DNA from 2 places in the Alteromonas pelagimontana genome. Region 1 is predicted to be linked to the other one. Evidence: predicted binding sites of a transcription regulator. Region 1 holds the regulator's gene; the other holds the start of a gene.
The links. Region 1 encodes ArgR, which controls arginine synthesis, uptake and breakdown. Its sites were predicted from a motif close to ANTGAATANNTATTCANT; they were not measured.
Positions count from the first base shown of each region.

Region 1 (3,405 bases):
GTATTATGGATAAAGATCCGCAAGGTAGAGAATCCATGGAAATTCGCGCTGCTTACCTGCAGCCTCTGCACTATCTGCAAATTGAGTTACTGGAAAGAATTCGTGAAGCGGGTGATGATGCTCATAATTCGACCCTTGAGCGTGCCATGATGGTTACCATTGCAGGCATCGCAATCGGGATGCGTAATACAGGTTAAGTAGAGTGACATTAAGTTATACCGTTTGGTATAACCAATAAAAGCGCCGGCATCAGCCGGCGTTTTTTTATCTTGCTAACATTAGCCTTTTACGAAATCAACACCAAGTTTGATGTCGCCACGTAAACCTTCCAGCATGTCATCCTTCGCTTTCTGTTCGAAGTCGCTTAAATCGCCGTAAGGTAAAATTTCTTCAACCCCGTTAGGACCTAAACGCACCGGGTGAGAGAAAAACGCCGCATCATCGCTGTCGTCAGTCTGAACGTACGTATACTCAACTACATTCTCGCCCTGCATTGCTGCCACCAAAGACAGGCAGAAACGCGCTGCCGCCTGACCCATGGATAAGGTTGCAGAACCGCCGCCCGCTTTTGCTTCTACCACTTCGGTACCTGCGTTTTGAATACGCGTAGTCAAGCTGGAGACTTCGTCGTCGGAAAAGCTTACGCCTTCAACCTGCGACAACAGAGGCAAAATGGTAGTACCTGAGTGTCCGCCAATTACCGGAACATGAATAGCGCTCGGGTCGAGATCTTTCAGTTCAGCAATGAACGTTTCAGCGCGAATGACATCAAGAGTGGTCACACCAAATAGTTTGTTTTTATCGTATACACCTTTAGCTTTCAGAGTTTCTGCAGCAATGGCAACAGTGGTGTTTACTGGGTTTGTAATTACACCTATACAAGCTTTCGGACAGTTATCAGCAACGCTTTCAATCAGACCTTTAACAATCCCCGCGTTTATGTTGAACAAGTCTGAGCGATCCATACCTGGCTTACGCGGAACGCCTGCGGGAATAAGAACAACGTCACAGCCTTTTAATGCGTCTGCTAAATTGTCTTTACCGTGACCGGTTACTTTCACCGCTGTGGGGATATGGCTAAGATCAACAGCTACACCAGGAACTACTGGCGCAACATCATACAACGCTAATTCAGAACCTGCTGGCAACTGAGTTTTCAACAACAAAGACAACGCCTGACCAATACCACCGGCAGCACCTAACACGGCTACTTTCATACCATTTCTCCTATGGAATTTTCACGTCTAAAAACGGAACGTCACAGTAATGCAACATGAGGAAAAACTCAATCACCAGGGAATCTATGCAAAGATTTAGATAATTAAGCTTTCAATATTCACAATCATGAATGATTATGCATTTAAATTGCGTAAAGCACACCTCTACGGCACAATAATAGCTCTTTCCACGAACAACACCAATCACGACAGGATTTTATGGCCAATCCAAAACAAGAACAGCTAGTTAAAGCCTTCAAAGACATTCTTAAAGCTGAGAGCTACGGATCTCAGGGAGAGATTGTCGACGCCCTGAAATCTGAAGGTTTTGATAATATAAGCCAGTCAAAAATCTCCCGCATGCTCAGTAAGTTTGGCGCAGTAAGAACCCGTAACGCCCGTGGCGATATGGTGTACTGCTTGCCCCCGGAACTTGGCATGCCCACGGCGAAAAGTCCATTAAAACAACTCGTTTTAGACATTGTACATAACAACGTGATGGTAATCATCAGAACCAGCCCGGGAGCAGCGCAACTCATCGCGCGACTGCTGGATTCGCTGAGCCAGAAAGATGGCGTATTAGGCACAATCGCTGGCGACGACACTATTTTCATTGCCCCCGCCGATGTCACTAAAATTGAGGAAATTCGCCAGCGCGTGGAAAATCTTTTTGAAAATGTCTAGGGCCTGTTGCTCTTCGCTACCTGAATTAAATAAACCTGTTTTGATCGCAGCGCGGTATGAAGTCTTTCTAGACAAAAAGCCAGCTAAACAAATCTGTGCAACAACGAACAAGACAGGTTTATGACGATGCCTTCGGGCTGCACTTGCAGCCTCTACTATCGATTTACGCGCAGATACTCTCTCGCGCTTATTTTCTTTAAGCGCTCCAGCTTAATGCCCTAATTTGGCAATAAGCGCATCGGCAGCGGGTTTGGATGAAGCAGGATTTTGCCCGGTGATCAACAAACCGCTTTCACAAACTTTAGGTTCGAAATCTTTTGTAGACATAAATTTCGCTCCTTTTTCCTTTAGCGCATCTTCTACCAGATAGGGCACTACATCATTAAGCGACATCGCCTTTTCTTCACTATTAGAAAATCCTGTGACTTCTTTATCTTTAATATACGGTTTGCCATCTTTGCCCTTTACTTCTTTGAGCACAATGGGAGCATGGCAAACAGCAGCAACCGGCTTATTAGCCGACAGCATCTTTTCGATCAGTTCGATAGATTTCTGATTATCGGACAGATCCCACAGTGGGCCATGCCCGCCGGGATAAAATACAGCATCAAATTCATCCGCCTGAACATCTTCCAACGCCATGGTTGAGGCCAGAGCCGAACGCGCCAGATCATCCTCCACATAGCGCTTTGTCGCATCAGTCATGGCGTCATCCGCAATGCTGTTTGGATCGATTGGCACCTGACCGCCCATTGGTGATGCCAGCGTAAGCGCGTAACCAGCATCCAAAAACGCATAATATGGCGAAGCGAATTCTTCTAACCACATTCCTGTTTGCTTGCCTGTTTCACCTAATACGTCGTGTGAAGTCATTACCATTAACACTCGCTTGCTCATTGTCATCTCCCATGAGGTTAAAGTGTTTAATACTCTTGTAAGGCGGGTTAAGTTTACCGGAGCGGTATGAGATGGGTGTCGAGAGGTAGTTTTTCAGACATAAACAAACCGCCGAGCAAAGTCGGCGGTTTTGAGAGCGTAAATTAGAACTTATAGTTCACACCAATGCGTATTTCCCAAAGTGAGGGACCACGTTGAACGCTTTGCTCAGGATTAGAAAAACTGCTATAAACATACTGGCCCGCATCGTTCTGATCAACCCGAACCACTTGGTTACCTACAAACGAACCTTGGCGGAAATCTCCCCAATCGTCATTCAGCAAGTTTGTGAGGTTTTCGATAACGAAAAAGGCGCTTGCGCTGTGGCCTTCCATGAAACCAGGTAACTCTTGAGATATTCTTACATCAGTTTTGAACCACCAATCTGCAGTTTCTGCGTTACGCTGAGTAATCTCACCACGAGTTATCCCTTCAGAGTTAACCCAATCATTGAACGCGGCTTCTGTTGCTTCATCTGCAAATACAACATTAGGATCGTTTTCAAGCGGTACATACAGTAACTGGCGTCCATATTGATCATCCCAAGGGAAAGCCTCGGACTCTGTAT
Region 1 covers NZ_CP052766.1:2,890,658-2,894,062, reverse strand. The annotation lists gene ppc (phosphoenolpyruvate carboxylase) at 1-197, shown strand, start outside; gene mdh (malate dehydrogenase) at 279-1,217, opposite strand; gene argR (transcriptional regulator ArgR) at 1,437-1,901, shown strand; gene CA267_RS12700 (type 1 glutamine amidotransferase domain-containing protein) at 2,112-2,798, opposite strand; gene CA267_RS12695 (TonB-dependent receptor) at 2,942-3,405, opposite strand, start outside.

Region 2 (3,405 bases), 1.3 Mb from region 1:
CGCTGGTTCCTGAGTACGAAGATAAAATGTATGGTCATCTAAAAGGTGATGTCGCTGACGCAGTTGTTGCCCTGCTTGAACCTATCCAAACGCGTTTTAAGGTTCTGCGTGAAGACCGCGCTTATCTGGACAGCGTAATGAAAGAAGGGGCTGAAAAAGCTTCTGCGCGAGCAGCTACCACATTAAAGCAGGTGTATAATGCTTTAGGATTTCTGCCTAAACCTTAACTTTATTTAGCTGAGCCAGCTTGTGTTGTTACTGATTGATAATTTTGATTCCTTTACACATAACCTGGCGCGCTATTTTGTTGAGCTGGGTGCGCAAGTAGAGGTTGTACGAAATAATCAGATTTCGTTATCGGATATTGAGCATCTGGCCCCAGCACAACTGGTGATTTCTCCGGGTCCTTGCACGCCAACTGATGCAGGAATTAGCTTAGCGGCGATTAAACATTTTGCCGGGACGGTTCCGCTACTAGGTGTGTGCTTGGGCCATCAGGCAATTGGACAGGCTTTTGGCGGTAAAGTGATTGGTGCTAAAGAAATCCGACATGGAAAAGTTTCACAGATAGTACACCGCCAGCAACAGCTGTTTAAGGCGTTGCCAACACCCTTCAACGCCACTCGCTATCACTCTCTGGTTGTTGAGCCCACCACCCTTCCCTCATGTTTTAAGGTAGATGCCTGGTGTGAGCACCAACATGGGTATCAGGAGATTATGGCGATCAGCCACTGCGACTTTCCTTTATGGGGCGTACAGTTTCATCCTGAATCCCTGTTAACCGAACACGGTCATGGACTGCTGGAGAACTTCCTGCTTTTGTCTGATAGCTACAATGCAGCACGGGTATAAATTACACTCTTTGAACAGGTTCAACGCCAAGCGTTGATAGAGTCACAGGGTGATCGTCTGCGGGATCTTCACCAGGCTTTAACAAAATTCGTTCATCGGCAAATTCTTTAATTGCGCTGCAACAGGTGAATGCCGACAAAATTGCAGCGGATTTGTGTGAGAACACGGATTTTATGCTAATCCTCATTGGCTAACCAAACAAAGTAAATTTTGTGGATATTCATGCATGCACATGAATATCCCGCGCCACCCTGTTCACCTGCTACACTCATTTATTATATAGCCTCACGCTTAATCAACATTTTTATCGTTCTAACTAAATAGTTATTCACTTTTCCTGCAAAATATATCAAACCCCTTTAAAAACAAGGGATTCAGCCTAATCACGGCAAGACAACGCATCGCAAAAATGGCATACTAGCAGGCCAAATCTTTCACTTTTTGCATCTGGAAATCATTTTATATTTTCGCCCAGGGTGCACCAAACAGAGGTAAATGCAGATGAATGTCACTCGCGCAACGTTTGATGAGGTCATGGTTCCGAATTATAACCCGGCCAGTATGGTGCCGGTTCGTGGAGTTGGTTCTCGTGTTTGGGACCAGGACGGCGCAGAATATGTCGATTTTGCTGGCGGTATTGCAGTAAACGTATTAGGTCACTGCCATCCGGCGCTGGTTGAGGCACTGCAAGATCAGGGTAATAAGCTCTGGCATTTAAGCAACGTGTATACCAATGAACCGGCTTTACGTCTGGCAAAAAAAATGACCGAGGCTACCTTCGCCGAGCGTGTTTACTTTGCGAACTCCGGTGCAGAAGCCAATGAAGCCGCGCTGAAATTAGCACGCCGTGTTGCGCTGGAAAAATATGGTGAAGAAAAAAGCCAGATCATCGCTTTCAACAAAGGTTTCCACGGCCGCACCTTTTTCACCGTTACCGTTGGCGGGCAGGCGGCTTATTCTGATGGTTTTGGACCAAAGCCAGGGGCGATCGATCACTGCGACTACAACGATTTAGCTGCCTTTGAAGCTTTAATTTCAGATAAAACCTGCGCCGTTATGATGGAACCATTACAAGGAGAAGGTGGAATTATTTCTCCTGATCCTGCGTTTGTAAAAGGCGTGCGCGAGCTTTGTGACAAGCATAATGCGTTACTGATTTTTGACGAAGTACAATCCGGTGTAGGTCGAACAGGCCATCTTTACGCCTATATGGGTTTGGACGTCACGCCTGACATCCTGACGACGGCTAAAGCATTAGGTGGCGGTTTCCCCATTGGTGCTATGCTGACCACAGCTGACATTGCTTCTCACCTGAAACCTGGGACTCACGGTAGCACCTATGGCGGCAATCCGTTGGCTTGTGCAGTAGCAGAACGTGCTTTTGATGTAGTTAATGATGCTGCCGTACTAAGAGGTGTCACTGATAAAGAAAAGCTGTTCCGCGAATTGCTGGATGAGATCAACAGTAAATATAATGTATTTACTGAAGTCCGCGGTAAAGGTTTGCTTTTAGGATGTGCGTTAAACGAAGAATATGCAGGCCGGTCGCGTGATTTTCTTAATGCCGCGACTAACGAAAAACTAATGTGCCTTGTCGCTGGCGTGAATGTGGTGCGTTTCGCACCTTCTTTAATCATTCCAGAGCAAGATATTAGAGAAGGGTTGGCGCGTTTTGAGCGTGCTGTTGCTGCCGTTGTTAACGCCAAGTAACTCACTTTTGCAGTTTGTGGAGTAAGCGAACATGAAGATTATTCGCCCTATCACAGCGAAGGACTATCAAGCGTTGCATGATATTGCGGTTGAATCTGGCATAGGCTTTACGTCTTTGCCAGTCAACGAAACGCTGTTGAAAAAAAAGATAGACCGAGCTGAAGCGTCATTCGCCAAAAATGCTATGTCGCCTGGTAGCGAGTCATACCTGTTCGTTATGGAAGATACTTTGACAGGTGAAGTTGTCGGTACAACAGGTATTGAAGCTGCTGTCGGTTTGGACGATGCATTTTATCATTATCACTTAGGCAAAGTGGTGCACGCTTCCAGAGAACTTAACATTCATAACACTGCGGAAATCTTAACGTTCTGTAATGACTACACCGGTGTAACAGAAATTTGCACGTTGTTCCTGCGTGAGCAGGCGAGAGGCGGCATCAATGGTCGCTTTCTTTCGAAGGTGCGTTTTTTGTTTATGATGGAACACCGTGAACGGTTTTCAGAAACTGTTATCGCAGAAATGCGAGGCGTGAGTGATGATGATGGACGTTCACCTTTTTGGGAATGGCTGGAAGAGCACTTTTTCTACATGGATTTCCCCACCGCAGATTATTTAACGGGTATTGGCAATAAAGTATTTATTGCCGAACTGATGCCTAAATACCCTATTTACGTAAATCTACTGAGTAAAGAGGCGCAGAAGGTTATTGGTCAGGTACACACCAAAACCCGCCCTGCGCTGCAATTGTTACAGGAAGAGGGTTTCAGTTGCAGAGGCTATGTAGATATTTTTGATGGCGGCCCAACAGTTGAAGCAAATCTGAGCCATATTCGCACTGCGCA
Region 2 covers NZ_CP052766.1:1,578,133-1,581,537, forward strand. The annotation lists gene trpS (tryptophan--tRNA ligase) at 1-227, shown strand, start outside; gene CA267_RS07135 (anthranilate synthase component II) at 250-852, shown strand; gene CA267_RS07140 (aspartate aminotransferase family protein) at 1,354-2,562, shown strand; gene astA (arginine N-succinyltransferase) at 2,594-3,405, shown strand, end outside.
Region 2: CA267_RS07140 (aspartate aminotransferase family protein) is a predicted target of ArgR. The motif match lies at 1,168-1,185, and genes of this name have one in related genera.